Linked DNA regions of Phreatobacter oligotrophus. The protein of the gene in region 2 interacts with the protein of the main gene of each other region in a pairwise test. Links are inferred from orthologs where the notes say so. Each region holds a gene or a part of one and is shown on either strand. Other genes may lie near its edges.

Region 1 (2,915 bases), on a different replicon or contig from region 2:
GGGCCGCATCCCCCGGCGCGCCTTGACCCACTGGCGCAACGGGTGGTTTGTGGCGGAAGACCCCTGATCCCGCCCGAGCACCACCATGTCCGCCCCTCCCGCCTCCGCCGTCGCCAATCTCCTGTCGATCCTCGACCTCGAGCGGCTGGAGGTGAACCTGTTCCGCGGCAAGAGCCCGCAGGACGGCTGGCAGCGCGTCTTCGGCGGCCAGGTCATCGGCCAGGCGCTGGTGGCGGCCTGCCGCACGGTAGAGGGCCGGCGGCCGCATTCGCTCCACGGCTATTTCGTGCTGCCGGGCGATCCGAAGCACCCGATCATCTACGATGTCGAGCGGGTGCGCGACGGCCGCTCCTTCTCGACCCGGCGCGTGCGCGCCATCCAGCACGGCGCGGCGATCTTCTCGCTTTCGGCCTCCTTCCACGTCGAGGAGGAGGGGGCCGAGCACCAGTTCTCCATGCCGGACGTGCCGCCGCCGGAGGCGCTGAAGTCGGAAGCCGACGTGCGCCAGCTCTTCCATGCCCATATGTCCGACGCGATGAAGGCCTATTTCGCCCGCGAAAGGCCCATCGAGATCCGCCCGGTCGAGTTTGGCCGCTATACCGGCGAGGCGCAGGCCGAGGGCAAGTTCCACGTCTGGATCCGCACCACCGCGCCCCTGCCGGATGATCCCGTCGTCCACCAGTGCGTGCTCGCCTATGCCTCGGACATGACGCTGCTGGACGCCGCCAACGTGCCCCATGGCCGCTCGTTCTTCGACCAGTCGGTGCAGGCCGCGAGCCTCGACCATGCCATGTGGTTCCACCGGCCGTTCCGCGCCGATGACTGGCTGCTCTATGCCCACGATTCGCCCTCGGGTCAGAACTCGCGAGGGTTCACCCGCGGCTCGATCTACACGCGGGAGGGCGTATTGGTGGCCTCGGTGGCGCAGGAAGGCCTCCTGCGCGAGAAGAAGCGCTGACCGTTCTGCCTTTTCCTTGTGCAAATCGGCGGGCTAAACGCGGCCCAAACAAGGCGGGGCGCGAATGCTGCACGATTTTTCATCAGGTGGCTCGCCGAGGCCCTGCCTGAGGCGCCTCGTCCATATTCAACTATCTGATTTGTCGCGATAATCCCGCGCTTCGCGCCACTGGCACGAGAATTGACTCCCCCAACGCGGTTCGGACGCCGGTCACCTGGTCGGCCCGGCTTGCAGACAACCGCTTCACCCGGCTTTGGCCAAGGGGGAAGCCAATGCGGGGATGACGACATGAAGATCGTAATGGCGATCATCAAGCCATTCAAACTGGAGGAGGTCCGCGATGCCCTCACGGGGATCGGGGTCCATGGCCTCACCGTCACCGAGGTGAAGGGATACGGGCGCCAGAAGGGCCATACCGAGATCTATCGCGGCGCCGAATATGCCGTCAGCTTCCTGCCCAAGCTGAAGATCGAGGTCGCGGTCGCAGGTCCGGACGTCGACAAGGTCGTGGCCGCCATCGCCGGCGCCGCCAAGACCGGCCAGATCGGTGACGGCAAGATCTTCGTCACCTCGATCGAGCACGCCGTGCGCATCCGCACCGGCGAAACCGACGTCGACGCGTTGTGACGCGCTCCTCCCCGACCACAGACATTCCTCTGGAGACTTTCCACATGATGAGATCGAGCCTTTCCAGGTGGGGTTTGGGCGCTCTCGCGCTCGCGGGCCTCGCTGCGGCGGTCATCGACCCCGCTCTCGCCCAGGCGCCCGCCGCGGCCGCCCCCGCCGCCCCGAAGCCGAATGCCGGTGACACGGCCTTCGTGCTCATCTCGGCCTATCTCGTGCTGCTGATGACCATTCCGGGCCTCGCCCTGTTCTATGGCGGCCTCGTGCGCACCAAGAACATGCTGTCGGTGCTGACCCAGGTCTTCGTGATCGTGGCCGTCGTGTCGATCATCTACGTGATCTACGGCTACTCGCTGTCCTTCACCTCGGGCGGTGGCCTCAACGCCTTCATCGGCGGCTTCTCCAAGGCCTTCCTGATGAATGTCGACCCGACCAAGACGGCCGCGACCTTCTCCAACGGCGTCGTCATTCCGGAATATGCCTACATCATCTTCCAGATGACCTTCGCCTGCATCACGCCCGCCCTCATCGTCGGCGCCTTCGCCGAGCGCGTGAAGTTCTCGGCGCTGCTGCTCTTCGTCGTCCTCTGGGTCACCTTCATCTACTTCCCGATGGCCCACATGGTCTGGTACTGGGCCGGCCCCGACGCCATCGCTGACGCCGCCAAGGCCGTTGCCGCTGCCGGCACCGACGCTGCCGCCAAGGCTGCCGCCGAGGCCAAGCTCGCCGAAGCCAAGGCGGATGCCGGCCTGCTCTTCCAGTGGGGCGCGCTCGACTTCGCCGGCGGCACGGTCGTCCACATCAATGCCGGCATCGCCGGCCTGGTGGGCTGCCTCGTCATCGGCAAGCGCATCGGCTACGGCAAGGAGCTGATGCCTCCCCACTCGCTGGTCATGACGCTGATCGGCGCCGCGCTCCTCTGGGTGGGCTGGTTCGGCTTCAATGCCGGCTCCAACCTCGAGGCCAACGGCACCGCCGCGCTCGCTGCCATCAACACCTTCGTGGCTACCGGCGCCGCGACGCTCGCCTGGCTCTTCGTCGAATGGGCCGCCAAGGGCAAGCCGTCGCTGCTTGGCGCGGCCTCGGGTGCGGTGGCCGGCCTCGTCGCCGTCACGCCTGCCGCCGGCTTCGCCGGTCCGATGGGCGCCATCATCCTCGGCCTCGTGTCGGGTGGCGTCTGCTTCATCTTCTGCTCGACGGTGAAGAACGCCTTTGGCTACGACGACACGCTGGACGTCTTCGGCATCCACTGCATCGGCGGCATCATCGGTGCTCTCGGCACGGGTATCGTGGTCAACGTCGCCCTCGGCGGCGCCGGCATCCCGGACTACGA
Region 2 (3,067 bases):
ACGTCGTCGAGGCGCTCGCGCAGCGGCGGCAGGCGCAGCGGCACCACGTTGAGGCGGAAGAACAGGTCCTCGCGGAAGAGGCCCTGCTGGATGAGCTGGCGCAGGTCCTTGTTGGTCGCGGCGACGATGCGGACGTCGGTTTTGATCGGGGTGCGGCCACCGACAGTGGTGTATTCGCCCTGCTGGAGGACGCGCAGGAGACGCGTCTGCGCCTCCATCGGCATGTCGCCGATCTCGTCGAGGAAGAGCGTGCCGCCCTCGGCCTGCTCGAAGCGGCCGGGATTGCGAGACTGCGCGCCGGTGAAGGCGCCCTTTTCGTGGCCGAAGAGCTCGCTCTCGATGAGGTCGCGCGGGATCGCGGCCATGTTGATGGCGACGAAGGGGCCGTTCCGGCGCTTGCCATAGTCGTGCAGCGCGCGTGCAACGAGTTCCTTGCCGGTGCCGCTCTCGCCGACGATCATCACCGTGAGGTCGGTCTGCATGAGGCGGGCGAGGACCCGGTAGATGTCCTGCATGGCCGGGGAGCGGCCGACCAGCGGCATGGTGTCGGCATCGACGGGGGACGCCTTGCCCAGCTTGCCCTTGGGCTCGGCCAGCGCCCGGCCGACGATCGCCACCAGCTCCTTCAGGTCGAAGGGCTTCGGCAGGTAGTCATAGGCGCCGCGCTCGGAGGCCTTGATCGCGGTCATGAAGGTGTTCTGCGCGCTCATCACCACGACCGGCAGGTCGGGGCGCAACTTCTTCATGCGCGGCAGCAGGTCGAACGCGTTCTCGTCGGGCATCACCACGTCGGTGATGACGAGATCGCCGTCGCCTTGCGACACCCAGCGCCAGAGCGTGGTGGCATTGCCGGTGAGCCTGACGTCATAGCCTGCCCGCGACAGCGCCTGGTTCAGCACCGTGCGGATGGCAGCGTCGTCGTCGGCGACCAGGATGGTTCCTGTCGGCATGGGAGCCTCGTCAGAGCGATTTGCGGCCGTTCATGTCGGTTTGCGACACGCGGGCCATGGGCAGAAGGATACGGAAAACGGTCTTGCGGGGCTGGCTGTCGCACTCGACGATGCCGCCATGGTCGCCGACGATCTTGGCGACGAGGGCAAGGCCAAGGCCCGTCCCCGAGCTCTTCGTGGTGACGAAGGGGTCGAACAGATGCGGCATGAGATCGTCGGGCACGCCCGGACCATTGTCGCGGACGCAGACCTCGAGCGGCAGGGCCACGCGGCTGGACACGCCCGGCATGGTGAGGCGGACGCCCGGCCGGAACGCCGTCGACAGCATGATCTCGCCGTCGGTGGCCCCCTCGCCGATCGCTTCGGCCGCGTTCTTCACGAGGTTGAGGAAGACCTGGACCAGCTGGTCGCGGTTGCCGAAGACCGGCGGCAGCGACGGGTCATATTCCTCGACGAAGCGGATGTGCCGGGCAAAGCCGGACTGCGACAGCTTCTTCACGTGCTCGAGGACCACGTGGATGTTGACGGGCTGGCGCTCCACCGGCCGCTCGTCGGAGAAGACCTCCATGCGGTCGACCAGTTTCACGATGCGGTCGGCCTCGTCGCAGATGAGCCGGGTCAGCGTCCGGTCCTGGTCGTCGACCGAGCCCTCGAGCAGCTGGGCCGCGCCGCGAATGCCCGACAGCGGGTTCTTGATCTCGTGGGCGAGCATGGCGGCAAGCGCCGTGACCGACCGCGCCGCGCCGCGATGGGTCAGCTGGCGGTCCATCTTGTCGGCGATGGTCCGCTCCTGGAGCATAATGACGACGTCGCCGGGACGCTCGGCCAGCGGCGCGACATAGATGTCGACGATCCGCTCATGGCCATTGCGCGGGGTGCCGAGATCGACCTTGTACTCGTTCACCGGCGCGTGGCGCTCGCGCACCTGCTCGATCAGGGCCAGGAGCGGCGAGCCGAAGGGCACGACGTCCTTGATGGCATGGCGCTTCAGCACGGCGATGGAGGCCTGGAAGAACCCCTCCGCCGCGGCATTGCCGTCGACGATCATGCCGGTGGCGGAGACGCTCACCACCGGGTGCGGCAAGGCGTTGAGGATGGAATCGTGGCTGCCGAGGCGCTGGGCTGCGACGCTCATGCGGCGGCCCTCCATTGAAAGCGGTCAAAACTCTCGGCGAGCGCGGCGATGGCCTTGGCCGGCTCGTCGGTGGTGAGGACCCGGCCGCGGGCCTCCGAGAGGAGCGCCTGGGGGGCGTTGCAGGCGGCCGCCGCCGCGTCCAGCGCCCAACCGAGATGCTTGCGCGCATGGCGGACGCCGATGGCTCGGCCGTAGTGCGCCAGCTGCTCCTCATAGAGCTCCGTTGCGCAGGCGAGCTGGGTCGCAAGATCCGGATCAGCCGGCACCGGCTCGCCGGCCAGATGCGCGGCGATCTGCGAGGGCACCCAGGGGCGCCCCTGCGCGCCGCGTCCGACCATCACCGCATCCGCACCGGAGCGGGCGAGGCAGGCCTCGGCATCCGCAGGCGTGGTGATGTCGCCATTGGTGACCACCGGCACGGTGACAGCCGCCTTCACCGCGGCGATCGCGCTCCAGTCGGCCGATCCCTTGTAGAATTGCTGGCGCGTGCGGCCGTGGATGGTGACCAGCACGACACCGGCCGCCTCGGCCCGGCGCGCAAGGTCCGGCGCGTTGAGCATGGTCTCGTCCCAGCCGAGCCGCATCTTCACGGTGACCGGCAGGTCGACGGCCGCGACCGTGGCGGCGATGAGGCGCTCGGCATGGTCGAGGTCGCGCATCAGCGCCGAGCCCGCATAGCCGCCGGTCACGCGCTTCGCCGGGCAGCCCATGTTGATGTCGATGATGTCGGCGCCCGCCGCTGCGGCGACCCGCGCGCCCTCCGCCATCCAGTGAGGCTCGCATCCCGCGATCTGCACGACATGAGGGGAGAGCCCCGCCCCTTCCGCGCGCAGCCGGGCTTCCTCGTCCCCGGCCGCCAGGCCGTCTCCCGGCACCATCTCCGTTACTGTCCAGCCCACGCCGAAACGCGCCACCATCCGCCGGAAGGGCGCGTCCGTGACACCGGACAGGGGAGCGAGGGCTACGGGGGACGCCACGGGGA
Region 3 (2,947 bases), 350 kb from region 2 along the record:
TTGTCGAGGGCCTGGAGAGCCTCGCGCAGCGAGCCGCAGACGGTCGGGATCTTCTTGAGCTCCTTCGGCGGGAGGTCATAGAGATCCTTGTCCATGGCAGCGCCCGGATCGATCTTGTTGGTGATGCCGTCGAGGCCGGCCATCAGCATGGCGGCGAAGGCCAGGTACGGGTTGGCGGTCGGGTCGGGGAAGCGAACCTCGACGCGCTTGGCCTTCGGGTTGGCCGTCCACGGAATACGGCAGGACGCCGAGCGGTTGCGGGCGGAATAGGCCAGCAGAACCGGAGCCTCGTAGCCCGGGACCAGACGCTTGTAGGAATTGGTCGACGGGTTGGTGAAGGCGTTCAGCGCCTTGGCGTGCTTGATGATGCCGCCGATGTACCAGAGGCACTCCTGGCTGAGGTCGGCATACTTGTTGCCGGCGAACAGCGGCTTGCCGCCCTTCCAGATCGACTGGTGCACGTGCATGCCCGAGCCGTTGTCGCCATAGACCGGCTTCGGCATGAAGGTGGCGGTCTTGCCGTAGATGTTGGCGACCTGATGGATGCAGTACTTGTAGATCTGCATCTGGTCGGCCATGTGCGTCAGCGTGTCGAACTTCATGCCGAGCTCGTGCTGGGCGGAAGCGACCTCATGGTGATGCTTCTCGACCTTCACGCCCATCTTGGCCATGGAGGCGAGCATCTCGCCGCGCATGTCCTGCAGGCTGTCGATCGGGGGAACGGGGAAGTAGCCGCCCTTCACGCGAACGCGGTGGCCGAGATTGCCGCCCTCGTAGTCGGTGTAGGAGTTGGTCGGCAGCTCCGAGGAGTCGACCTTGAAGCCGGTGTGGTAGGGCTCGGCGGCGAACTTCACGTCGTCGAACACGAAGAACTCGGCCTCGGGGCCGACGAAGATGGTGTCACCGATCTTGGTCGACTTCAGATAGGCCTCGGCCTTCTTGGCGATGCCGCGCGGATCGCGGTTGTAGGGCTCGCCGGTCGAGGGCTCGAGAATGTCGCAGACGATCGACATGGTCGTCTCGGCGAAGAACGGATCGATCTGCGCGGTCGACGGGTCGAGCATCAGGAGCATGTCCGACTCGTTGATCGCCTTCCAGCCGGCGATGGACGAACCGTCGAACATCGTGCCCTCGGCGAAGATGTCCTCGTCGATCATGGTGATGTCGAAGGTGACGTGCTGCCACTTGCCACGCGGGTCGGTGAAGCGGAGATCGACGTACTTCACGTCGTTCTCCTTGATCATTTTCAGGACATCCTTGGCAGTCGTCATTGTGCTTCCTCTTGGTTTGCACGTTGGCATGCGGCGGGTGCCACCCGCCGAATTCAAACTCAGATGGCGTCGAGGCCGGACTCACCCGTGCGGATGCGGATGGCTTCCTCGATGGTCGACACGAATATCTTGCCGTCGCCGATGCGGCCGGTCTGGGCGGCGCGGCGGATGGCGTCGATCGCCTTCTCCACCATGTCGTCCGGCATGACGATCTCAATCTTCACCTTGGGAAGGAAATCGACGACGTACTCGGCGCCCCGGTAGAGCTCGGTGTGACCCTTCTGGCGGCCGAAGCCCTTCGCCTCGGTGACCGTGATGCCCTGAAGACCCACTTCCTGCAGCGCTTCCTTCACTTCGTCGAGCTTGAATGGCTTGATGATCGCCTCGATCTTCTTCATTCCGATCCTGCTCCTGTGGTCCGACGGCCGGATTGTGGCTCCCGCCCCGGACCGTTTCGCGGGCTAGCAGGAGACGTGCCAGAGTGCCGATCCGGTGATTTTCCCGCGAAATCAACGCGAAGCCGCGAGATGGTCACGCGTTGGCCGGGTGGTCGATCGCCAGTCTGGCGAATGGTTGTGCATGTTGCACATCCAAAAGGCAATCGCGGCGCGGAAGGTCCTGATCGGGAGGAGCGTCACTCCCTATCGATGATGAAAAAATAAGCAATGCGGCCTGCCCCCGGTCCGGCGCGCGCAATTGACCCGCGCCGTTCCTCTGCCGACAGTGGAGCCCATGCGTCACCACGCCGCCCTCCTGTCACCCGCCGCGATGGCCGAGGCCGACCGGCTCACCATCGCCGGAGGCACGGCGGGGCGGGTGCTGATGCAGCGGGCCGGCATCGCCATCGCCGATGCGGTGGCGCGGACCACGCCGCTCGGCGCGGCGGTGGTGGTGCTCTGCGGCCCCGGTAACAATGGCGGCGACGGCTATGTTGCCGCGCGCGTCCTACGCGACCGCGGGTTCCGGATCACGGTTGCGGCCGACAGCCCGCCAGACCCGCGCGCCGCTGATGCGGTCGAGGCCGCCGAGGCCTGGGGGCGGGCGCCAGTGCCGCTGGCGCGCTGGGATCATGGCCGCGTCGCCGTTGTCATCGACGCACTCTATGGCGCCGGCCTGTCGCGCCCGATCGACCGGTTGACCGCGGAGGTCATCGCCGCCGTCAACGCCCATCCGTGCCGGGTCATCGCCGCCGACATTCCCTCGGGCGTCGACGGGGCGACCGGCGCGGTGCGGGGCGCGGCGATCCGCGCCGACGAGACCGTCACCTTCTTTCGCCGCAAACCGGGGCACCTGCTCATGCCCGGCCGGACGCTGTGTGGGACGCTGCGGGTTGCGGATATCGGCATCGACGCTGCGGTGCTGGACAGGATCCGGCCGACCGATTTCGCCAATGAGCCGGCGCTCTGGGGCGATGCTTTTCCCATGCCGCAACTTGATGGGCACAAGTATCACCGCGGCCATGCGGTGGTCGTCTCTGGTGGCATGACGCGCACGGGTGCGGCCCGACTGGCCGCGCGGGGGGCGCTCCGGGCGGGAGCGGGGCTGGTGACGCTGGCCTCGCCCCCCGAGGCGCTCGCCGTCAACGCCGCGCATCTCACCGCCATCATGCTGGAGCGGATGGAGGGGCCTGCCGGCCTCGCGAGCATCCTCGCCGACCGGCGGCGCAATGCGGTCTG

The links. The genes of interacting proteins can lie anywhere in the genome.
Region 1: the proteins of C8P69_RS10295 (region 2) and C8P69_RS08200 interact in binary tests that used the Escherichia coli proteins (3 or more experiments, as listed by UniProt). The link is inferred for Phreatobacter oligotrophus from one-to-one orthologs.
Region 3: the proteins of C8P69_RS10295 (region 2) and C8P69_RS11965 interact in binary tests that used the Escherichia coli proteins (3 or more experiments, as listed by UniProt). The link is inferred for Phreatobacter oligotrophus from one-to-one orthologs.

Annotation. Positions count from the first base shown.
Region 1 is NZ_PZZL01000003.1:214,166-217,080, reverse strand. Bases 69-2,915 are described here. They hold C8P69_RS08200 (P-II family nitrogen regulator), read left to right. Parts: upstream 69-1,246; coding sequence 1,247-1,585; downstream 1,586-2,915. Other genes in these bases: C8P69_RS08195 (ammonium transporter), read left to right, coding at 1,633-2,915; tesB (acyl-CoA thioesterase II), read left to right, coding at 86-958. UniProt on the Escherichia coli protein: Involved in the regulation of nitrogen metabolism. Regulates the activity of its targets by protein-protein interaction in response to the nitrogen status of the cell.
Region 2 is NZ_PZZL01000004.1:105,312-108,378, forward strand. Bases 24-3,022 are described here. They hold C8P69_RS10295 (two-component system sensor histidine kinase NtrB), read right to left. Parts: upstream 2,086-3,022; coding sequence 961-2,085; downstream 24-960. Other genes in these bases: ntrC (nitrogen regulation protein NR(I)), read right to left, coding at 24-950; dusB (tRNA dihydrouridine synthase DusB), read right to left, coding at 2,082-3,022. Also shown: more of ntrC, read right to left, coding at 1-23; more of dusB, read right to left, coding at 3,023-3,067.
Region 3 is NZ_PZZL01000004.1:458,846-461,792, reverse strand. Bases 1-2,879 are described here. They hold C8P69_RS11965 (P-II family nitrogen regulator), read right to left. Parts: upstream 1,670-2,879; coding sequence 1,331-1,669; downstream 1-1,330. Other genes in these bases: C8P69_RS11960 (NAD(P)H-hydrate dehydratase), read left to right, coding at 2,004-2,879; glnA (type I glutamate--ammonia ligase), read right to left, coding at 1-1,271. Outside these bases: more of C8P69_RS11960, read left to right, coding at 2,880-2,947. UniProt on the Escherichia coli protein: P-II indirectly controls the transcription of the glutamine synthetase gene (glnA). P-II prevents NR-II-catalyzed conversion of NR-I to NR-I-phosphate, the transcriptional activator of GlnA. When P-II is uridylylated to P-II-UMP, these events are reversed.